3 regions of the Fictibacillus marinisediminis genome follow, and region 1 is predicted to be linked to each of the others. Evidence: riboswitches for the same ligand, from Rfam matches in the RefSeq annotation. Region 1 holds a riboswitch; each other region holds the start of a gene.
The links. Region 1 has a riboswitch for cyclic di-GMP ahead of LCY76_RS23575 (hypothetical protein). Riboswitches for the same ligand answer to the same signal wherever they lie in the genome.
Positions count from the first base shown of each region.

Region 2: linked by a shared signal. The riboswitch ahead of LCY76_RS17030 (anti-repressor SinI family protein) and the one ahead of LCY76_RS23575 (hypothetical protein) in region 1 are both predicted to bind cyclic di-GMP.
Region 3: linked by a shared signal. The riboswitch ahead of LCY76_RS08655 (GGDEF domain-containing protein) and the one ahead of LCY76_RS23575 (hypothetical protein) in region 1 are both predicted to bind cyclic di-GMP.

Region 1 is NZ_JAIWJX010000004.1:159,084-167,201, forward strand. It holds gene LCY76_RS23555 (DUF6018 family natural product bioysynthesis protein) at 33-311, shown strand; gene radC (RadC family protein) at 406-1,050, shown strand; gene LCY76_RS23565 (ArdC-like ssDNA-binding domain-containing protein) at 1,641-2,534, shown strand; gene LCY76_RS23570 (hypothetical protein) at 2,558-3,511, shown strand; cyclic di-GMP riboswitch class I at 3,762-3,846, shown strand; gene LCY76_RS23575 (hypothetical protein) at 3,819-4,607, shown strand; gene LCY76_RS23580 (hypothetical protein) at 4,608-5,177, shown strand; gene LCY76_RS23585 (hypothetical protein) at 5,895-7,007, shown strand; gene LCY76_RS23590 (hypothetical protein) at 7,611-8,118, shown strand, end outside.
Region 2 is NZ_JAIWJX010000002.1:3,198,890-3,207,007, forward strand. It holds gene kynB (arylformamidase) at 1-10, opposite strand, end outside; gene kynU (kynureninase) at 10-1,275, opposite strand; cyclic di-GMP riboswitch class I at 1,491-1,575, shown strand; gene LCY76_RS17030 (anti-repressor SinI family protein) at 1,602-1,757, shown strand; gene LCY76_RS17035 (helix-turn-helix domain-containing protein) at 1,839-2,168, shown strand; gene LCY76_RS17040 (hypothetical protein) at 2,199-2,438, opposite strand; gene LCY76_RS24055 (helix-turn-helix domain-containing protein) at 2,435-2,767, opposite strand; gene LCY76_RS17050 (class D sortase) at 2,770-3,411, opposite strand; gene LCY76_RS17055 (LPXTG cell wall anchor domain-containing protein) at 3,415-4,119, opposite strand; gene LCY76_RS17060 (CalY family protein) at 4,219-4,815, opposite strand; gene sipW (signal peptidase I SipW) at 4,904-5,479, opposite strand; gene tapA (amyloid fiber anchoring/assembly protein TapA) at 5,460-6,293, opposite strand; gene LCY76_RS17075 (CapA family protein) at 6,587-7,753, shown strand; gene LCY76_RS17080 (hypothetical protein) at 7,829-7,981, opposite strand; gene LCY76_RS17085 (hypothetical protein) at 8,072-8,118, opposite strand, start outside.
Region 3 is NZ_JAIWJX010000002.1:1,576,571-1,584,688, forward strand. It holds gene LCY76_RS08625 (N-acetylmuramoyl-L-alanine amidase) at 1-292, shown strand, start outside; gene LCY76_RS23820 (hypothetical protein) at 377-499, shown strand; gene abc-f (ribosomal protection-like ABC-F family protein) at 620-2,230, shown strand; gene LCY76_RS08635 (STAS domain-containing protein) at 2,309-3,142, shown strand; gene LCY76_RS08640 (WYL domain-containing protein) at 3,256-3,459, shown strand; gene LCY76_RS08645 (YhjD family protein) at 3,482-3,850, shown strand; gene LCY76_RS08650 (serine/threonine-protein kinase) at 3,904-4,542, shown strand; cyclic di-GMP riboswitch class I at 4,621-4,707, shown strand; gene LCY76_RS08655 (GGDEF domain-containing protein) at 4,825-5,754, shown strand; gene addB (helicase-exonuclease AddAB subunit AddB) at 5,883-8,118, shown strand, end outside.

The sequences.
Region 1 (8,118 bases):
TTTCTGCAAAATTACTTTTAAGGGGAGATTTCATGTTTAAGAAAATGATCAATCGAAGAAAGTTTGTAGATGCTCGTGATATCAAAACGGGGAAGGTTTATCAATTTGATTGTAGAACCTCAGACTATGTTAGAGCGTTTAGGGAAGCTTATACTTTCGTTAAATCATTAGAGAAAGAGCTTGATACTACATTGGTATGGAGATTTAAAGGTGAAGAGCTATATCGCTTCGGAGCAGATGCTTATATACCTGTAACTCTAACCATGAAGCTCAGAAGCTTTTTTAATGATTTATTTGAATTAGGAGCTTAATTTTATCATTCACAACTGATTAGAGAGTGAGCCATTATTTTGGGATAACCCCGAAGTAATGGCTTTTTTTATTTTAGAGATGAGGAGAGTTCAAATGAAAAGTCAATATCTTGTAGCTAAAGAATCACTTGCTGTTTACGGTGCAGATCAGATAGATCTTCAGGCACTGCTATCAAACATTTTAGGGCCGAAAACTCCTGCGGAAACAACAGGTTTTCTTTCTGCTTTAGGAATCCGTAGATTAGTTGAATTAAGTGAGACAGAATTATCAAATGTTCCTGGCTTATCAAAATCAAATTGTATCAAGCTGAAAGCAGCTTTTGGTTTGTTCCAAAAATTAAGCAAGTCTTTACCAGAGAAGAGAATTGCTATTAAAAGTCCAGAAGATGCTGCGGATTGCATTATGGAGGAATTACGTTATGAAAAACAGGAGCGATTTCTCGCACTTTATTTAAATACGAGAAATGAAATCATTCGGAAACGTATAATCTTTGTTGGTACGCTTAACTCCAGCGTTGTACATCCAAGAGAAGTATTTAAAGAAGGCATCAATTCCAATGCAGCTTCAGTTATTGTTGCTCATAATCATCCTTCAGGTAATCCACAACCTTCTAGAGAGGATATTGATGTAACAAAGCGTTTAAAAGAAGTCAGTTCTGTTATTGGGATTGATTTGTTGGACCATATTATCATCGGAGATGGAAAGTATATCAGTCTAAAAGAAAAGGGATATATTTAAGGAGAAAATGATTTAATCAACTTACTTTTTAACTTACGATTTAGTTGAACTCCATCATTGAACAACATTTGATTAAATAAAAATAGCCCAGGCTCTGTACCCTGGGCAGTGGTTCGTTTGAAGAATTATAACATTAAAAGTGGCAAAGGCAAAGTGATGATGGTTATTGGCGGATATTTAGCCGAGCTTATTATAAAAAATAATAACTGATTTAGGTATAATCAGATGAAAAACAATGATTAAATAGTGGCGACAAAGCGGCTTATATCTCTTCTTTATTCAAAGATATTCACTTTCTTTAAATCCATCTTTACAAATTTATACAATGATTTTATACTATACGTATACCTCTTTACTGTTTACCTTTTTGTTTTGCTATTCTATTTGAAATAGCAGGTTAATAATCAATCTACGGTCTCTGGGACTGACGTTTACACTACAAGTGTGTAAAAATCAGCTCAGAGGCCTTTTTGCGTTTCTGGCAGCTATTCAACAAACGAATAGGCGTTTTCCAAAACTAGTATAATCGGTGCTTTCGCTCCCTTATACTCGTTTTTTATATAAATACAATGATTATTGGAGGGTTTAAAATGGATAAAAGTATGCCTAAGAGGAACTGGAAGAAAAGCTGCCCAACCATTGAAGAAAAATTGAAGCAGCTACAGCAGACATTAGAAGATGGCGTGAAGAACTTTTCTTATTCTCCAGAACATTTCAAGGCTATTCTGGAAATGAAAGCACTTATGCCAAGCTATTCATTTAAAAACATGCTTGTTGCAAAAGCACAGCTTCCTCATGCTTCCTTTTTGGCATCTTATTCGCGATGGCAAGAACTTGGAAGGAATGTAGTAAAAGGTGAGAAAGCCATCCGCATTTTCAAACCAATCTTTGGATCAAATAAGAACAAAGATCCAAAAGAAGATGTCTTGGAGTCTGATGAAGAAATCAAATTGGTTGGTTTTTGTCCAATACCGGTGTTCGATTTTAGTCAAACCGAAGGTGAATCGTTACCGATTGATCAGATAAAGATTGAATTGGTCGGAGATTGTAGCGAGGCTCGTGAAATTATTGAAATGGTGCATGAAGTAGCAGATTGTCCAATTTCTTATGGTAATACGGGATCTGCGAACGGTTATTATATGCCAGGCACTCATGAAATCGTTGTGAGTGACAAAGTTTCGATAAATCAACGAGCCAAAACTTTAGTTCACGAATATGTCCATTCGCAGGTGCATCGATTAGGAAACATGAGCACTTCTAAAGAACGGGAGGTTGTAGCAGAAGGAACAGCCTTCATTGTTTGTTCATTCTTCGGATTGGACACCAGCTCTTACAGCTTTGAATATGTAAAGGGTTGGAGCCAAGGAGACGGAGACGCGCTATTGAACTATGGGTCTCAAATCTTCGATATCACAAAAACAATCATTGAGCGGTTTCGGGAACGAGACGGGAGTAAAGATAACGAACTGCTAATGGCGGTTTAATTAACTTTATAGGGGGATAAAAAGTGAACATATTGCTGATGGTCTTAGGATCCATCTTTATGGTCTTGTATATCATAATTGATTGGTATTCCTTTGATAAAGGTCTGATCCATTTAAATACACAATATACAGCTGAAGAGCAGCCTGACGATGGGCTTCTCTATCAAGCTACATATGACGAGTTTGGTAAGGCTGATTTTTCTAAGTGGATTGAGGAGAATTGTGAGGTTTCTGAAAAAACAAACACAACGTTCCAAGAACCTCAAACGAATTTTCAAAGTTCTAGTGCTGTGACTTCCTTAATTGCGGGTTCACCACAAAAAGACTTACTCGCAGAGCTTGAAAAGGAGTTAGAGAAGACTGAAATGGACAAAGGAGAAATCCTTCGTAATCGGCTTACTGGATTAGCTGAATGCGGTGATGATTTGGAAGCTATCATTCAAACTCAATATCAGCTATATGAGGTTGAAGGAAAATATAAAAGCATGGATGATTTAAAAGGGCAATTTCCTGAGTATTTTACGCCCGCTATCCCTTCTCCAGTAGTATTGGATGAAGATGTTCCACCTGTAATTACTGAATGTATTCCGGAACATTCTTTTGCGGAAGAAGGATCTATGCAGCTTAAGCAGCTGAATCCCAGCGATTATATCCTTAATATCAATTCAGAAGAAGACACAAGCTTACTAGATATTGATCTTCCTGTTTGTCATCAGCATCGTTCAACAGCTCAGATTGCTCAAAATTTAGAGGGTACTCAAGTCTGGTATGGCCGTGTAATCGGCATTCAAGAACGCTTTATCCATTTCAGAGATTTGTCAAAAAGAAAATGGCTGAAAGTAGGGAAAAGAGCCAGGTTTTTATCTAATGGAGACCTGCTGCTCGTTCACGTTAATCGAAAAGGTAATTTAGTTTCCGTTGTAAAAATAGTGAGAGTAGAGGAAGCAGCAGCTAATTCTATGCAAATGATTGGTTAGTCAACTGCGGGACAAATTGATTTTGTCCTTCCTCTAGATTTACATCATATTGGTTGAATCTAGAGGGTGGATAATATTTCACCGCTTTTATAAGGAGGTGCTTAAGGATATTAAATTACTATTGTTTATTTACACTTTATTGCTTTTTATGATAAAAAATGACAAAATTCGAATAATTTAGTAGAAAAGGACTGCGACTTTATTATTATTTTTGGTATAATGTAACTGTATAGTTAAATATTGTGATTTTGAACCGAAAAGGCAAACTTGGGGAAATCCAAGGACGCAAAGCCAAGGGGCTTCATCCATGATGGAAAAGCTAGCCGGTTACCGAAACCAGAAGTCTGTCGTGGATACTGTTTTCAAACGGTATCTTTTTGTATTTATTTTTATAAAGAAAGATGGGGTACGCATGGGGAATTTGGATAAAAGCTTTGAACAACTTAAAAAAGAAATTAGAAAGGATGGCACAGCCATCAAAAAGTTTAAATTTGAGTATATATCCGGTGAATCTCCTTTTATAAGCTTTAAAGGAATTCAACACATGCAAATGAGCAATACATATTTTGAAACTTTAGAAGAACATATGGAATATGCGTACTACCAATGGTTACAAAAGTTCACCGATCGTTTTGAAGCCTTTACTATTAGTGCAGACGTAAATGATGAAGGTGAAATAGAACACGAGGATTTAGAAGTTGAGATAGGAATTAATATTCCCTCTAAAATGCAAAAGAACTGGGTTAGCTTTTTGGATCGTCCATTAAGAAAGTTAATGGTCCTCTCTCAAAATATTACAGGATTACAATTCGTATATCGGAACTACAGAATGATTCAAGTTATATTCAAAATTAAGGTGGGCAGCACTAAGCTTCGAAAATGGGGCACAGATCAAAAATTTAATCAAACTGTTTATTCTCATTGGGTTGCAAGTTTAAGTGATTTTATGGAAAACAATGATCTCAAAAATTCTCTCGACACGCATAATAAATACTTTTCTGTTTCATTCTACTGCCCAGTCCTGCAAGGGAAATTAGCTCAAGAGCTAATGGAAATGGAAGTAAGACACCGTTTTTCGGAGGCTTGGGGAAATTAAATGAAAAAACTGCTTTCATTGATTTTCTTGCTTCTGATTTTAGGTCCCCAACCCGTCCTGGCAGATTCATTTAATGTAAATAAGTTCAATACTCAACTGGAGCAAAAAGACGACACAACCAAGGTTTTAGGAAATATGCAGCAGGATGCCGGTCAGCTCACTCCAAAGATTTATAACGTTGGAATTAAGCTTATCACCGTTGTTTTTGTCCTTTCGATTTTAAGTTACGCGGTTGCCATTCCATTTAAACATCCAGTATGGCTAAAATGGTCGTCAACTTCCATGATTTCGTCCTTAATTGCCATAATAGGGTTCCGTCTCGTTCCAATCTTTGTATTAACGAGAGACTTAAATAATTTTACAACACTCACCAATGATTTTATCGGTTTACTAACCAGCGTTGGCATTTACCTTGCTATAGCTATGGTTATCATTGGACTTGTCATACGTCTCTTCTACAAAATGTTCGGGCAGCCAGAATACTTCCGCTGGAGCAAACGATTATATGTAGGATCCATTATCGTAACTTTACTTTCCTTGATTGCTCCTGCTGTTTTAGGATCAGTTTAAACATTTTACACGAGAAAGGGGATATACATTATGCTAAAACTAGTTATTGATAATTCTAAGAAACCTGCTGATACCAACCAATTCATTGAGAAAAAGACGTGTCAAACTCAGTGCTGAGCCTAAACCTAGAGGATGGGTATAAACGAAAAATCCTCCCACTTATGTGAGAGGATTTCCCTGTCGATGAAAAGCGTTAAACGCTTTATTTAGTTAAACTCAGTATAAAATATTTTAATGTTTTTGGCAACTATTGACTTGTAAAATTTGTTTACCAAATTTACTCATAATATGATATAGTAAATTTGTCGATGAAATGTGTCTGGGAGAACTATACCCATTTTTAGGGAGGAGTCTATCCTTAAACGCATTTAATTCGACGTGCATACAAAAAGTGGACGTTTTTTTGTATTCTAATTTTACATAAATAGTAAAAAAATAGCTGATCGCGCCAACGACCAGCTTTCCTCACTAGAGGATGTAAAACACACTGTTTAAACTTACAACTTTCAACGGACAACTTTATAAAATCCACCCTTTTAAAAATGCCACTTTTTAAAAGGCTGCTTTCTTATTGCCTAAATTTGTATTGTTTATAATCCCTATTATAAACAATGCAGCTCCACATTTCAATGATATTAAAGGCAAAAAAGCAGTGGATTTTCAACATTATTCTACAAAAATCATCGCTAATTTATCATTGATGGAGTGTATTTTCTTATGAGAACGCAATCAATTAAAATACCTAGATCGGATCTAAAAGTGTCTGGTTTTGTGTTCCCACATTTTTATAGAAAATTTCTATTGGAATTGGATGAGGCCTATCAATTCCCTGCTTCAGCTTGGGCAAATATCCTTGCTTTAGTATGTGATTCCGAAAGTACTGGAATCGTAAGGAACTTTATTCCTAACCAATGGGCTAAGAAACTCTCCATACCAGCCTCTTCCTTTTACTATGGATATCAATTCTTGATTCAACACAAAATCATAAAAGAGATCGTCATTAATAATGAATATTGTGTAGAGATTCTCAACTATGAAAGGTTTACTAAACAGGAATTATATAATGACGATCGTAAAGCCAGACCTAACTATTTCAGGGTTCCTTTCGCGTTGTTTGAAACCAATATATTAGCGGAGTTTGTGAGAACTAAAAACCCACGTGCAATAAAATTTACTTTAAAGTTATTTAATCAGCTACGCGTAAAATTAGGACAAAAAAGAGGGAAATCAGCTTTAGAAAGTTCCTTCCAGGTCCAAAATTTATCTACTTTAAAAAAGGAGCTCAACCGAACGTCTAAAGAGATTAGAGCTATTTTTGAAATTTTAAAACCGATTTTTAACGTTCACTCCATCGGCCTTTCCATGAGGAAGCACCAGGTATGGGTGAAAGCTTATCAATTTAGCTTTAAAGAGAAGTGTGTAGAGCAGCCAGATGTTTTAGGTGTGGATCAGTTAATGGCCGCCTATAGTGACGACCTATCCCGCTACTTGGATAGAAATGGACTTCGTTACAAGAAGCGGGATCGAGTCTCAATTATGCTGGCCTTCAAACAAGAAGTAGTAGAAAATTTGAAATACGTAGATAACCTTTCCTTAAGGGATGGCGTAATTAAAGAGATTTACGGAGCAGCCACAGCCATTATCGAAGAACGATTAAACACCACAGCAGCATCTGGTAAACGTTTTAAGATTTACAGCTTAGGGGCGTACTTCAGAGTTGTTTTCAGATCCATATTTGAGCCTTTTAAGAAAACTATACCGGCCGTGGAATTAATAAAGGCACATATAGAGTTACATTTAGAGAAATATAGAACAAAACTATCATTTTAATATTCAGATTTACTCTTGTTTAAAAAGAAATGAAACAAGAGTATTCGTCGTGTTGCAGATATACCTAAATAACCAGATTCAGTACCTAAGGGAATCCATCCAAGCATAAAGATCTTGGAAATCGAAGGATTTCTATTTTTTTTACCTTTTTGTTGTTCCAATTGTATTCTTGTGAATTGTGGATATTCTATTTATTCACTTGTTATTAAAGATCCTTATCTAACTAACGACCTGTGGAAAGTGAATAATCTAATAGATTACATGTGTATTTGTGAGTTTTATGAATGAGCTGGTTCTTAATGTAGCCGGCCAAGCTTAGAGCCCGTTGAAAGAACCTCAAATCTGGAAGATCAGCTTAATATATTTGATTTTGTTTTATTGTATTTGAATCTTTTATTACATTATGACTTTTTAATTCTATTTGATTTTTTTACCAAATAGCGAGTAGGGAATCCATAAATTAAGGCTGTTTTCGTAAAGTTTGTTGTTTTTATACGTAATAATTACTCGTTAAAAAACATATCAAATAAAGGATGAATCCCTATTACAGGGAATACATTTATTGGTAATAAGCATTCTGGTTAGAGTATTGAGGAGGATTTGATGAAAAAAATTTGGTTAGTTCCTGTATTATTGATTTTTATACTTGTAGGTTGTAATGATGCTAAAAATGGTAAACTTGACACTTCGAAAATAGAAAAGGTTGTTCCAGAGGGAAATGTAACTAAAGAACAGTTAAAAAATACTCCAGTAAGCTATACAGTTTCTTCACTTGATGTAGGCTTAGACTCCCTTCCGTTCGACTTGAAAATTCCGAAAGACATTCCTTTTGATGCTAATCCACTTCAAATCTCAACAATCGAAGATTTTAAACACGATGGAAAAAATTTAAGAGTTAACTTTACAACAACCGCTAAAAACAAAACTGATGTGATTTTATTAATGATTACTGTCCATAATTTCAAAGTAGAATATAGTGGAGCTGGGAAAGATATTGAACTATCAGATGGTGTAGTCGGTAACTATAATGGAAATACAGTCATCTTTGAAAAAGACGGCATTTACTATGATATAAGTTACAATAACAAAAATATTTCATCCCAACAGCACA
Region 2 (8,118 bases), on a different contig from region 1:
TTCCAGCCATTACGCAATCACCTCTCTTACGTTTGAAAACTTTTCATACTGCTTCTCACCCATGATTTTTTTTAGCCGCTGAACCGCTTCATGTACATCTTCAAAAGAGGTATAAAGTGCAACAGGAGCAAGGCGGATCACATTCGGTGCACGAAAATCCGGCACGATGCCGTTCTCTTTTAAACTTTTGCAGATTCTCGCTGCTTCATCATGCTCCAGGCAAACATGGCCACCGCGACGTATATCATCCCTCGGATTTCCGATCGTAAATCCAAAGCCAGCAAGTTCGGTCTCAATCAGCTCCATCATATAGCGTGTCAGATTAAGAGATTTTTCTCTTAGCCGGTCCATTCCCGCTTCCTCAAAAATTTCAAGCGAACCGATTAATGGGGCCGTGCTTAACACGTGCGGAGTGCCGATCTGAAAGGCTCCCGCAGTATCTGCCGCCACGAAGTCATGATTCATGTCAAACTGTTTATCTTTATTGGAACCGAACCAGCCTGCTAGTCCAGGCTCTTTTCCAAAATGTTTCGCATTAATATAGAGTCCCGCAACACTGCCCGGTCCCGCGTTCAAATATTTATAGTTGCACCAGAAAGCAAAGTCAACATTCCATTCCGAAAGTTGATGAGGCACTGCCCCAATGGAATGGCATAAATCAAAACCGATCAATATTCCGCGCTTGTGGGCCTCATCCGTTAAGCGTTTCATATCGAGCAGCTGCCCGCTTCGGTAGAGCACGGAGGGCAGCACAATAAGAGCTGCTTCATCCGTCATGGCCTTGATGATGTCTTCTTCCTCAATCATCCTGCCATCACGGCTTTTCACTCTGATCAGATGCTGGCCAGGGTCCAAGCTTCTTAAAGCCAGCTGGCTTTTCAGTGCATAAATATCTGAGGGAAAGGTCAGCTCATCGGCTAAAATTTTCGTTTTTGATCCTGAAGGTTTAAAAAAAGTGGATGTGAGCTGATGGAGGTTTCCAGTGGTGGATCCAGTAATAATGACTTCCTCCGGGTTTGCTCCAATTAGTGGCGACAATTTCTTCCCTAGTTCCTCGCTAAGTGTATACCATGGATGCTTTCCGTCCATCCAGCCGTCAATACCGCATTCCTTCCAATCATTTAGCGACTCCAACAGTGATTTCTCAGCTCTTTTCGACAAAAGCCCCAGCGAATTGCCGTCCAAATACAACACGCCTTCTTTTAAATAGAATTCGTTCTTAAAGTTTTTCAGAAAATCTTTTTCGTCCAGTTCTTTCCATTTCCCTAATTCCATCACTCATTCGCCCCTTTTTTGCTCTCTCTGTTTATCTTAAACAATTCAAGGGAAAGCATCAATGAAAACGCTTACTTTACAATAATATTACAATTATGTAACGGCCAAATTACGACAGATTCCTAAAGAATAAGATACTATAATAAAATTGTGTATTAAGCACTAGTAATTGGTTAAAATTGTATGAATTAAGTGACTGTCGGGAATGCCACCCTCCAGTTAAAGGGCAAACATCGCTGAAAAGCATGGACGCAAAATCACAGGTCTAAGGTGACTTACTATGATGGCTGGATTACCTGGAAAACCACCAATTTCAGGAGGGAAACATGGAAACCGTAAAAAAAACAGAGCTTGATCGTGAATGGGTAGCCTTACTATTACAAGCCAAAAAGCAAGGTTTAAGCATGGAGGAAGTTCGTAGCTATCTTCAAAAAACGTACATACCATCAAATGAGCGAATATTTAAAGCGACATCAATGTGATGTCGCTTTTGGTCTATTTACAGCCTATCGTCCCTAAATGTATAATAGAAGCAAAAATTGTAGTAAAAAAGAGGGATTAACGTGATTGGTGAACTTGTAAAAAAATATCGCAAAGAAAAAGGTCTATCTCTATCCTCACTAGCAGAACGAGCAGGTATCGCCAAATCCTATCTCAGCTCCCTTGAGCGAAATATACAAACAAATCCTTCTGTACAGCTGCTTGAAAAGCTGGCAGCTGTCCTGGATATTCCTGTTGAAAAATTGCTGAATGAAAAAGCTGAGATCAATGAGGCGGAGCTGGATTATGAATGGGCAGAGCTCGTAAAAGAAGCTATGGAGTCTGGTGTCAGCAAAGACCAGTTTAAAGAATTTCTTGAATTCAACAAATGGAAAAATAAAAATCAAAGCTAAACCGGCACCCTTTAGCGGCGCCGGTTTTTTTCATACTGAGATATCGATGATCGGAACAAGTTCTTTAAATTGATAATGTCCGATATAGGCAGTGGATAGAGGTTCTCTCTTCTCCCACTTCAGAATTTGTTTTTTTACATAATCAAATGGGGCTCTTCCTCTTAGCTCATCATTAATAAAAATTTCACAGATGTTGCGGCCCATGTACACGACCTTTACTTTATTCCCCGCTACTTCACATAAATAGACTCCATTGCCAAGGCGGATCATTTCGCTTCATCATCCTTTGTCTGCTGTTTCCAGCTTTCATACCGTATAAACGTTCGGATTTCCTCCTGATTAATTCCCATTTCCTTTGCCTGAATGACGAGTTCCATCCACTCCTGGTCCAATATATCTGCTTCTAGATTAATGACCTTTTCCACAGGCACCTCCAGGGCTTTCGCCAGCTTTTTAATCATATGTGCGGACGGGTTATTTTTATGATTTTCTATGCTGCTCAAGTATCCTTTAGAGATTCCAGCCATCTCAGCAAGCCTTGTCACACTGAGGCCTTTCTCCATCCGGATCCTCTTAATCTGTGTTCCTAATTTCCTCACGATCACCGACTTCCTTTGCTGGTTAACAACCTTTCCTCAATTAACTTGGCCTTCACAATATACCGGTGTGTCGGATGTTTGAACGGGTGACAGGTAATTAACGTGATGATATTTTCATTTTTACTGCTATGTAAGACTGATAGGTCTGCTGGTTTGACGATTTTTTTGGCGATCATCCGGTAGATCAGCTTTTCTTTTTTGGTTTCAATCGTGATAAGGTCTCCGGTTTTCACTTCTGTCAGCCGATTGAATTGCTTGCCGTACGTATAGCTTCGGTGGGCTGCGATCGCTGCATTTCCTTCTTTACCAATCGGCGAAGTGCCGGAAACGTGTCCAGCTGCAACCTTCAGGTTGGACAGGCTGGCACCTTCTACAATCGGCAAGCGGAGATGGATCCGCTTGATCTCAAGAGTTCCGAGCATACTGTTCGGTAAAGGATCTTTCCTGACCGGTTTGGTTTCATTTTTCGTTTCAGTAAGAACAGGACCCAGCTTTTTATAGCTGCTGACTGCCTGTTTGGTTGGCGGGTGATCCCATGATTGAAGTAAGTGGTTTTCCTTGTTCGTATAATAGTAGTTTATTAGTTTTGGGTAACACATCGTTATGATGCCTGTGAGTATAAGTAGATATGCGATCCACTTCATCACTCAGTCCTTTTGAAAAGGATTGGGAATGATGGAGTTCTTCATGAGGAGCAAAATAAGACCGGATGAAAAGATAAAGAATCCTAGAATGATAGTTGGATAAGGACTGGTTTCACCCGTTTTCGGTAAAGTAGATATGTCTGGGTTGTTTGATGGCGGATCAGTATGTTTTGACGGCGGTGTATTGTTGTCTGTTGTGGTATCATCTTGATCGGTTGGTGGACTCGTATCAGAATCACCTGTTAACAAGACAAGTTCAAATTCTGTTTTCAGCCCCTGAAATTCATTGCCGGATTCCCAGGGAAATGAGATGGTTGCAGTCAATTCTTCTTCTGAATGAGAGTCCAGTTTACGCGGTGCAAGCTTTTGAAACTGGCTCAGCTGTCCATCAAATAGTATTTTGGATTTGTCTTGGATTTTTATATGAAACTTGTTAAATAATCTTTTCGAACCGCTTTTAAAATGAGATTTAGAGCTATACGTAAAAGGAGCGTCCCCTTTATTTTTCACAACTAATGTTCGAGTGGCCCAGTCTCCCGGTTTCATATTGTTAACGTTGAAGAATTCTTCGGTGGGAGAGACGGCGAGGTCGATTTTAGCGGGTACGCTTGAAGCACCGGTGCTGCCTGATGGATAAAAAGTAACGAGTGTCAGCAAAATAATGCAATAAATAGAAACTAGCTTAAATGCAGTTGATTTATGGCTCATTATTTTTCCCCCGCACTAGGCATTAATTGATGCGTTCAACCTTCTTGAATGTATTTATAAAAAGAAAGGTGGGGATATCCCCACCTCCCATTGAAAAAGTTACCTTTCAACACCTGCGCCTTGTTTGCCTTCAAAAGTCCATTTAAGTTCTAGTTTATCACCTTGGAATTTATTTTGGTCTTGGCCGTTGTCTACAAATTCATATTGAACGTAAAGAGTATCGGATGTCCCTGCTGCAAGTTTTCCGCCTCTTTCATCTAACCAAGGGATGAATACTTGGTTTTCAATAGCATCTGGTGTCATATTTTTTAGTTGATCCAATGTAGTGTAGAAAATAACTCCATCAGTCTTATCCGCGTTTACTAAGAAATTAACACGGATATGTTTACCAAAATCTTCACCGGCATTATTACCGTTAGCATCAGTTACTGTATAAGAAGTTTTCAAGAGAACCTTTGCAATATCTAGATTCCCATCATTCTTAAGTTGGAACGAACGTGTCATCCAATCACCTGGTTTAATTTTGTCAACATTAATGATAGTAGTAGGAGCGGCGTTTAAGTCTAAAGTACCAGCTGCAAATGTTGCATTTGTATCTACGCTGTCACTAAAGTACGCATAAGTCCCCCCACCTACTAAAGACAATCCTAATGCTGCTGAAGCTACCCCTAGACCTAATTTCTTTTTCAAACTCATTTTAATTTTCCTCCCTATCCCCATTTCAATGGGTATGTAGTTTTTTATATTGAACCTGCAAAGATTTTTCTCTGCAGAGTTGCAACCATTAATTGCTTGCTGGCGGTGTATCTTCTTTCTTTGTTACTTCCACTTCCCTTATGGCTTTCCAGATGGTGAGCACAGAGTAGATGAGAAGAAGAATTCCGGGAACGATCATCAATAAAGTGGTTCCTTTTTTGGATTGAGCAAATTCCATCCCGTATCCTACATAAGGAACGGTGAAGCCTTTGTACTGAGCGACTACATTGTTGGCAAGCACTGGCTCCAAGTCAGGGGCATCATTGTTATCGCCCTTTGTTACATAACTTGTGTTTGCCCCGCTGCCTTTTACTTTGTAAATTCTGTGGGTAATCAATTTATCTTCAGAAGCCTTGAAGGTGATGACGTCGCCTTTTTTGAAGCGGGTCATGTCTCCTCCTGGCTTAACTGCTATGATTGAGCCTGTATGGATACCTGGTTCCATGGATCCTGATAAGACTGTTTTTAGTTGATATCCCAGAAAGTTAGGAGTTCCTCCTGATGCTTTTGACGAGATGACTACAAATCCCATAAACAATAGAGTTGCAAATAATACAGTTGTAACAATATTACTTAGCCATTTTTTAATTTTGATTGTCTTCATTACGATCACCTTCCTTTGGTTCTGGAACTTCCACTTTTTGATCTATCGATTTTTGCTCGGCATCTTTATTTACATTTTCTTTGTCCTGTTCAGCTTCATTGGTGTTACTATCTGTTGCTGGGTCAGGTTCTTTCGTTTCATCCTTAACTTCCGCGGGCTTTTCAGCTGGTTTTTCCTCTGTTTTGTCTTTTCCTGAATCGTCAGATGCCGGTTTTTGTTCCTTTTCTGTCTCGTTCTCTACATTTTCTTTTTTGGCATCTTTATTTTCATCTTTACTTTTATCTTCATCAGTATTTTGTTCACTACATCCAGTTACAGTAATGCCATCACTCCAAAGTTCTCCGTTACCAGGATGTCCTGGTCTCTGGAACGCTTTAAACATATAAACGCCATTTTTCGTTGGTAAATATGTAAGGGTTTCTTTTTGGTTCTTCGTTAGGGCATCCATTTGTCCGGTGTCGACTTTACTGCCACCCTTTGGATTTCCTTTTTCAGCCCACCAAACTTCATATTTAACGGGGCCTTGCATTATTTCACCCTTATTTACTATTACAGCGCTAATGTTGCTGCATGAAGAATCTTTAGAGGCAGATAGAAACTCCAGTGAGCTTTTATCCCACTTTCCATCCTCGGTCTCCCAGGTCCCGGCCTGTATCGTTCCGCTAACATTTGATGTATCATTAAAGTAGGCATTTGTAGTTCCGGTCAGGCCGTAAAGGGAGTACATGAGTGAATAAAAAATAATGCCAACTTGTAAACTTAGAACAAATACCCAATTCTTTTTTCTGAATTTCCTCAGCCGTTTGCTTCTGATGTTGTCTCCCTCCTTTTCCTAAGGACTTAGACGTTTCTGAGAATCTTGCGGTTCTTTTTAACGAACAACTCGTGTTCAGTATAGAACGAATTTACCATTTAAAAAACCTGTGAATTTGGTTATTTTTGTTCTTTTTAACGTACAAATGACCTAGTTATCTTCTTAAATCGCTCGTTTTCTTAATCTTTCGTTATTTTTAAAGAACGATTCGTTCATTTTATAGAACGAATGTGATTTTGCTCTTGAAATCCCTGCTCAATCGCCTAGTATGGAGGGAGGAGGAAACGCTTACTATGAAAAAAATAACCATCATTTCAAGTATCTGTGTTGTCATCTTGCTGCTGGTCCTTATTCCTGTTCTAAAAAACAAACCGGCTCAGGAAAGAAAAACGGAGCCTGCAAGCAGCGAGAGGCAAAATAAGGACAACATTAAAAAAACAACGGATAAACCGCCAAAAAAGAAGGAACCTCAAGAGACCGTCCACACGGCAACGGTCGGGGCGGTTGGGGATATTCTCATTCATGACCGGGTATACAATAAAGCAAAAAAACGTGACGGGTCCTATGACTTTAATCCGATGCTGAAAGAGGTAAAACCCTATTTGGAGAAGCCGGATATTACGGTGGCCAATCAGGAGACGATGATTGGCGGGGAAAGGATCGGATTATCCTCCTATCCTTCCTTCAATTCACCTCAGGAAGTCGGGGATGCGCTGAAGAAGAACGGTGTGGATCTGGTCACGATTGCGAACAACCATACGCTGGATCGAGGAGAGAAAGCCATTTTAAGCGCGATCAACCATTGGAATGAGATTGGCATGCCGTATACAGGTGCTTTTCAATCATCCAAGGATCAAAGGATCATCCGTATTCTGAAGCGAAATCAGATCACCTTCTCTTTTTTGAGCTATACCTTTGGAACGAATGGCATCCCTGTACCTAAGGGCAAACCGTATCTTGTTAACCTGATCGATGTGAAAAAGATGAAAGCAGACCTTCATCAGGCAGAAAAAATTTCTGATGTTGTGGTGATCAGTCTCCACTTTGGGAACGAATACGAGCGGATGCCAAATGAGGCACAAAAAGAACTTGTCCATATGGCAGCGGATTCAGGTGCGGATATCATCATCGGGCATCATCCTCACGTGCTTCAGCCGGTTTCCTGGATAAAGAAAAAGAACGGAGAGCGGGCATTCGCAGCATATTCTCTTGGCAACTTCTTTTCCGGACAGACAGGCCCTTATAAAAACATCGGGGGAATGATGGATATCAAGGTGAAGAAGATTCAAAGAGGAAATAACGTTAAAATCGAGCTTGAAAACCCTGCATTTCTCCCAACCTGGGTTGACCGATCATGGCATGTTCATCCGATGCAGGACGTAAAAACGCAAAAAAAACAGTATCGTGAAATAAAAAAACATATGAACCAATATGTGCCTGAACTGCAGTTTTCATTTTAATAAGAGAAGGAGACCCGGTCTGATCTTAACTTCACCCCGATACAATTGGGGGAAGATCAGGCTAGGGTCTCCTTTTTATGCTTCGCCTTTTGATTTCGGGCTTTTTGTATCGCGCTTTGGAATATCATCTGCGAACTTATCGTCAGAGAACTCTACGTCTGTCATGCTTTCTGTCGGGGTTTGATTGTTCTTGGCGGCAGCATCTTTGGAATGTTTTCTTTTAGCCATCTGGTATCGTTCCTCCTTTTAAATTCCTATATAGTGTGTGAAGAAATGAAGGATCTGATTCCAAAAGAAAAAGCATTCCGAGTAGGAACGCTAATCGCCAATGGCTTTGCTGACACAATGGTCGCAAACGGCTATTT
Region 3 (8,118 bases), on a different contig from region 1:
TCTGCATATTAAAGGACATTTTCAGCTGGATCCGGGCAGGCGGAAAGACCCTGTGAACGCGTTAAAAAGGAATGGGAAGAGTTTTGAAGATTTTCTTCAGGATGTAAAAGATCAATTGGAAATCATAAAAAGGGAAGGAGAAGGCGTGCATCGGGTTAACGAAAAAAAGCGTGACAGGCTCTATCGTGTTCAAATCGGCTGTTTTAGACAAAAAGGGAATGCAGAAGAGGCAGCACAGAAAGCCATTAAAGCAGGATTTGATGCGATTATTCTTGTGGATGAATCTTCATAAAATGGCGCGCTGCCTATTGCAATACAAAATTTAAAAATGGTATAATTGGAACAAATATACTTTTGGATGAAAGGAGGGGTAGGAATGCTGAATGGTGTACGTTGTATGGTGGATTGGCTGACGGTTGAAGTACGCTCTATTACACATGTAATAGCTGTCAACGGGAGAAGTCTGTCCAAATTTCATACAACATTAGTGCATCAGTAAGTTTTCCATACCCATTCCTCATCAACGGATCAACCATGGGCAGGTATGCTTGCCCATGGTTTTTTGTCTTTTAATTTATTTGAAGAATGGGTAACCACCAAATTTGAGGAGTGTTTACCTATGATTATTTGTTCCGCGAACGGACTCACAAAAAGCTTCGGAGGACATACCGTATTTAATAATATATCTCTGGAAATCCATAGCACAGACCGGATAGGCCTGATCGGGCGTAACGGAACCGGAAAAAGTACTTTATTTAAACTGCTTGCGGGTACAGAGCATCCGGACGAAGGAAGTGTTCATCTCAAGAAAGGATCGGCGGCGGGCTATTTGGAGCAGGTGCCGGTCCGATCGGATAATGCCTCGGTTTATGAGGTGTTTATGCAGTCCTTTTCTGAACTTCATGAAATTCAAGAAAAAATAAATGCTCTGACTGCAAAAATGAGTGAGAATCCAAATGAAAAGCAGCTGGATAAATGGCTGAATCAGCTATATGGCCTTCAGGAGACATATGAAGAAATGGGAGGGTATTCCATCGAATCCAAGATTAGCGGAATCGTAAAAGGCCTCGGTCTTGACGCTGTAAAAGACCAGCCATTCTCTTCCATCAGCGGAGGTGAAAAGACAAAGGCAGGGCTCGGATGCCTGCTTCTGCAGGAGCCGGATCTGCTTTTGCTTGATGAACCGACCAACCATCTTGATTTAAGTACGATGGAATGGCTTGAAGACTATTTGCTGAAATACAAGGGGGCTGTCGTCATCATCTCCCATGACCGCTATTTCCTGGATCGTACCGTGAACAAAATTTATGATCTGGAAGACGGAGAAGTGATCCTCTATCACGGGAATTATAGTGCTTTTTCAGCTGAAAAAGAAAAACGCCTGCTTGCTGAATTTGCTCAGTATCAGGAACAGCAAAAAAGAATAAAAAAAATGCAGGAGGCCATTAAGCGTCTGCGCGACTGGGCGATCAGGGGTGACAATGGCGATCTTCACAGACGGGCCCGCAGCATGGAACGGGCTATAGAAAGGATGCAGAAAATCAAACGTCCGGTACTTAACCGCAGAAAGACAGAAATCTCGTTTCAGATGAAGGATCGAAGCGGAAAAGAAGTCCTTTCTATGCTGGATGTGACGGCAAGCTATCCTGGCAGGGAGATACTGAAACAAGTTGATCTTTTTATCCGTTTTGGTGAAAAGGTTGCAATTGTAGGCAACAATGGGACAGGAAAGTCTACCTTGTTAAAAGCGATCTTAGGGGAGCAGGAAGTCACTGGTCTTATCGAGATTGGAAGATCCGTTAAACTTGGGTACCTTTCCCAGACCGGACTGAACAGTCACCCGGATGAAACGGTATTGTCTGCTTTTCGCGAAGCTGTTCCTGTTGATGAAGGGACAGCAAGGCATTTGCTTGCCAAGTTTTTATTTTATGGACAGTCCGTGTTCAAGAAGGTGAGGGATTTAAGCGGAGGAGAGAATACCCGCCTTCGCTTTGCACAGCTCGTCAACCAGGATGTCAATCTGCTGCTGCTTGATGAGCCGACCAACCATCTGGATATTGATTCACGTGAAGTCCTGGAGGATGCCCTGGAAGAATATAACGGAACTGTGGTAGCTGTATCGCATGACCGGTATTTCTTAAATAAGCTCTTCAACCGTGTGGCCTGGGTTCATGAAGGAGAGATCAAAGAATATTTAGGCACTTATGATGAGGCTCGGCTTCAAAGGTAGGAAATCGTTTATTGTAAGCCTGCGATAGTGTATGATGATAGGACAATATAAACGATATGAGAGATAGAGGGGTAGACGATGGACAAGGACTTAAGAGCTCTGGGAGACCGCATTGTTCAGCATAAAGTGGAACTTGCTGAGGCCGTAACACAGAATCGGATAAAGAATGGGATCAATCCGCCGAATGACCAGCAAAAGCAGCTTTTAATCGATTGGCGCATTGAACTGTTTCAATTCATCGGTGAAGCATTATTCTCAAACCTCGAACAATCAGAAAAAAGATTTTTAGAATGGGGAAAAAAAAGCGGGGAAATTGCGGTAGAAATCAATTTGTCCCTTGATACAGCCCTCGATTCTACACGGCTTTACCGGACGATCATCTGGGAATTCATTGGAAAAGAAGTGGAAAGAAATGATTACGATAACCATACAGTCATGAAGGCTGTGACTATTATTGATCCATTATTGGATAAGGTGGTTTATTCTTTCAGCGTGGCCTATGTGGACTATAATCATCATCTGCTCGACTTGGCCAGAGATGCACTTGAAGAGCTGTCTGTTCCTGTTGTCCGCCTTACGCAGACGGTCGGGGTCCTGCCTCTCGTCGGTCCCATTGATACACACCGCTCGAAATTGATCATGGAGATCGCTCTTAATGAATGTATGGAGATGCAGATTGAGCACCTTTATATTGATTTATCAGGTGTTCCAATCATTGATACGATGGTCGCCCATAACCTTTTTCAAGTGATTACATCCTTAAAGCTTCTCGGTGTGGATGTAACATTGACAGGCATGCGGCCAGAACTTGCTCAGACCGTTGTTGCTCTGGGAATTAGCTTTGAGGGATTTTCCATCGCAGGAAGCCTTCATCAGGCACTGGGACAGAAAGGATTATTGCAAAGCGTGTAATATTATTAGGGTATATGCCTATCCTTACTAAGGATAGGCATATTTTTCTAGTTGCATAAAGAACGTTTGTTCGCATATACTGTGAATAAATAAATGGTAAGGCGGTGGCTAAAATGAATCGATTGCTGATGCGTTGTGTGTCTGAACGTTCTCCCTTTATGATGATCTATCAGTCTGGCGGCGGGCAGTTTACTCAGCGTTACGTTTTTCCGATTTCTTGTGAAGGAGAAACGTTAACCGCCTATTGCTGTCTTCGAAAACAAATCCGTACGTTTAAGCTGTCTAATATTTTGTCGGTTGCCGGAAAAACGGCCTGAACGGCGATCGGGAGGAACAAAAATGTTATATGGCGATGAAAGAGATCGTATACTAGTAGATAAATATATTATGTATCCTATGCTGCTTACCATCTTTAACCGTGATTTAAAAGTGATTGCCGTTTCTCCTTTCAAATTAAGGCAGCCGTATGTCACACTCATCGAGAATGTGATGAATGCCATCAGTTTTGAATTAAAAGATGTGAAAAAAGAAATGATGGCCCGTAAAATTAAAGTAACGGATGGAAGGCCAGTGGATGACATCACAGAATATCAGATTTTTATCCGGGGATATCAGGAAGTTATGAGATTCCCGAACGTCCATCTTCGAAATAAAGCAGAATTGCTGATGAAACATTTTCTTTTTGGTACGCTGATAGAGCGCAAATAGCAAAGCTGTTCAAAGCTTTCGGCGAGAGACTTAGGAATCGGGCCAGGTGAATCATGAAAAAGTATACGCAGTTAGCAGAGGAGTTAACACAAGAAGTAAAAATAATTAGCAGGAATCCCGGTGATCCTGTGGAAGTTCTGTTCGCTCCTGAACCGTGGGAGCTTCTGGGCTGCGGCAATTATGCTGCCGTTTTCGTCCGTCCTGATTTCCCTGACCAAGTCGTTAAGATTTATGGCAGAAATCATGAAGACCTGCTTGAAGAGATATCTGTTTACCGGCAGCTGGGGGAGCACCCTGGATATTCACGCTGTTACGGATATGGAGAACGCCACTTGATCCTAAAGCGAATCGAAGGAATAACACTTTATGATTGCCTGCATAAAGGGGTGAAAATTTCCGAAAACGTGATTCGTGACGTGGATGAAGCACTGTGCTATGCTCGAAACCGCGGCCTTTTTCCCCGGGATGTTCACGGGAAAAATGTAATGATTTCTAATGGGCGGGGAATCATTGTGGATGTTTCAGATTTTTGCAAGAAAGAGGAATGCTATAAATGGAGAGATTTAAGAAAGGCTTATTTTAAGATCTATCAGCCGTTCTTTTATAGATTCCCTCTTAGAGTTCCTTATCCGGTGCTGAATGGTGTACGAATCGGCTATCGATGGTACAAAAGATGGAAAATGAAAAAATAGGTCTAAGGTTCGTGTTTGGTGTTGGTAAAAATAGGTTATATGGTATATAATTACTATATCGGATAAATAGAAGAGACCTTTGTCTCAGAGCAAACCATCTGAAAAGGTGGGACGCAAAGCCGCGGGCCTAACGTTTGTAGAAACTATGGCAGCCGGGTTGCCAAAGGGGAAAGAGCGATTTCCCTGCAGGGGAGATGGCTTTTTTTGTTATGTTCGGCCAAATACATCTTGTTCAAAGCCGGTCACTTCTTAAATACTATATTGAATAGAGGGATCCAACCTATGCCAGAAACGGACATCGCCGACCTCAAAAGCCGTCTTTATAACCTTCATATCGAATCCATTCCCAGCATTATCGAGAGGCATCTTCTTCATCTGGAAAAGAATGAACTGTTTGTTCCCTTCCTGGCCTATACAGATTCAGAATACCAGATGCATCTTAAATGGATGTTAACTGCCTTGATAAAAGGCATTTTTATACATAATGAAGAATTTAACTCCTGCATGGAACGAATTGAAGATCGGGGTTTCAAGCAGGGACATGATTTTGCCGGGCAAAGGGCTATCCCCCATCAGCTCCTTCCTCTTTTAGCAAAGAGTCTGAGGCAGGCGGGCAACAGTGTTATTCAGAACCTGATTAAGGAAGAAACAGCTGAAAACAAACTGTTTTTTCTGGAGAGATGGGGACATGCTGCCAATTCTTTAATGATCGGGGTTTTAAGCGGTTATTTTTCAAAACAAGTAACCGATCTGAAAGAACTGAGCATCAGAGACCCATTGACGAACCTATATAACAGGCGTTACTTTTATCATTGCCTGGAAACAGAGGTCCTGAAGGCAAAAAGGGGCCAATATCCACTGTCACTGATTATGATGGACATCAATGATTTTAAAGAGATCAATGACCAGTTCGGGCATCATATGGGAGACGAGCTGCTGCAGCAGATCGCTTTCTTTGCGGAAAAGCTGCAAATGGATCTCGGCTTCCGGTTTGGAGGCGACGAGTTTGTATTCTTGATTCCCGGCCATACAGAACAAACAGCCTATCAGCTGGCCGGCCAGATTGATCTGTATTTGCGTTCGTGGAATGAAAAGGTCTCGCTGGCCTATGGAACCATTCGCCTGCATGCGGATGCGGTTGACAATATTGATCATTACCTGCGTCTTGCGGATGAAAGAATGTACATGAATAAAAGAGACATAAAGCAATAATGAATAGAATGTTCAGTGCCTGCCTTGTTCCAGTTAAAGGCAGGCTTTTCTGCAGTCGTTATCATTCTTTTACATACTGTTTTATGAGATAATAGGTTTAAGATTATTAGGTTGACAGAGGTGAGGATATGAGTTTGCGCTTTATTCTTGGAAGAGCCGGAAGCGGAAAGAGTGACCGCAGTTTAAGCGAGATCAGAGAGTCTCTTTTTGCAAATCCGGAGGGAAAACCCATTATCTATTTGGTGCCCGATCAGATGACATTTCAATCCGAATATGAGTTGGCAAAGACACCTGGCCTCGAAGGAATGATGCGTGCCCAGGTGTTCAGTTTTTCCCGTCTGGCATGGAAAGTCCTAGGTGATGTCGGAGGGATGACCAGACTTCATATTACAAGTGTCGGTATGAACATGATGCTCAGAAAAATAATAGAAAACAAAAAACAGTATCTAAAGGTATTTAAAAAAGCGTCAGATCAGAATGGATTCTATGAACTTATGGAAAATATGATCACTGAATTCAAGCGATACTGCGTGGATGCCGAGCAGCTCGACTGGAACGCTCAGACGCTGCTGCAATTTAACAGCGATGAAAAAGGAAATGTTCTTCAGGACAAGCTTACGGACCTCGCCCTGATCTACGGAGAATTAGAAAAAGCATTGGTTCATAAATACGTGGATACCGAGGATTATTTAAGGCTGCTGGCAGAGAAGATTCCTTATTCAGAGTATATAAAAGAGGCTGAATTCTACATAGACGGTTTTCACCAGTTCACGCCGCAGGAACTTGAAGTCATTCGGATGCTGCTGAAACATGCAGATCATGTAACAGTTGCCCTGACTCTTGATTCATACGAAAGTGCTGGACATCCCCATGAGCTTGATCTGTTCTATACTCCGAAAAATACACTTCTCTCCATTAAAAAAATAGCACAGGAAGAGGGTGTGTTTGAAAGAGAGCCGGTTATTCTGGAAAAAACGCCAAGGTTCAGCGGTACACCCTCTCTGGCTCATTTAGAAAGCCAGTTCGACCGCAGGCCAGCTATGGAACTTGATGCGTCAAACGGCATTTCTGTTCAATCTGCCGTTAATCGGAGAACGGAAATCGAAGCCGCTGCCAGGGAGATCATCCGCCTTGTCCGTGATGAAAACTACCGATACAGGGAGATCGCCCTCTCCATTCGAAACATGAATGATTATTACGACTTGATTGAAACGGTCTTTGAGGAATATGAAATTCCTGTCTTTTTAGATCAGAAGAAACCGATGCTTCACCATCCGCTCGTTGAATTGATCCGTTCGTCGCTGGAAGCTGTGACAAGCAACTGGCGGTACGAATCGGTTTTCCGTGCTGTAAAAACAGATCTGCTTTATCCTGTAGACAGTGATTTTTCATGGGCGGAACTTCGCCATGAAATGGATGAACTGGAGAATTATGTGCTCGCATACGGTATTCAGGGGTATCGCTGGATAGAGAAGAAGCCGTGGAAGGTGCAGCGTTTTCAGGCGCTGGAAGAACATGAATTCGTCCAGACAGATGAGGAAAAAGAAAAGCAGGAGCGGCTGAACGAAGTCAGGCATATGGTTGCGTCTCCGCTGGACAAACTTTCACATGACTTGAACAACGCGGACAATGTCCGGGGGTTCTGTGAGGTGCTGTTTCTTTATCTTGAACGTCTGCATATCCCGATGAAGCTTGAACGTCTCAGTCAAAGAGCACAGCAGGAAGGCAAGCTCAGGATTGCACGTGAACATGATCAGGTCTGGGATGCAGTTGTAGAGCTTCTAGATGAGATGGTAGAGATTACGGGTGAAGAAAGCATCAAGCTTGATCTATGGATCAAAATGCTGGATACAGGCTTAGAAAGCCTAAAGTTTGCCCTTGTACCGCCTGCCCTCGATCAGGTGCTGGCCGGAACGATGGACCGCTCCCGTTACTCAGGCGTAAAATGCCACTTCATTATGGGTGTCAATGACGGGGTTCTGCCGGCAAAGCCGAAGGAGGAAGGAATACTTTCAGAAGATGACAGGGATGTTCTTGAAAAGAACGGCCTGCCTCTTGCTCCTGGTTCAAGAAGGCAGCTTTTAGATGAACAATTCCTCATCTATCTTTCACTGGCGAATGCCACAGACAAGCTGTATATCTCTTATCCGCTGGCAGATGAGGAGGGGAAGAATCTGCTTCCTTCCATGGTGATCGGCAGGGTGAAATCATTGTTCCCTGGACTTAAAGAAGAATTGATTCAAAGCGATCCGGAAAACGGCAACGATTTGGTTTATATCCAGCATCCTCAAAAGGCGATTTCCTATCTCAATACCCAGCTGCGTGAATGGAAGAAAGGCTATCCCATCTCAGGGGTTTGGTGGG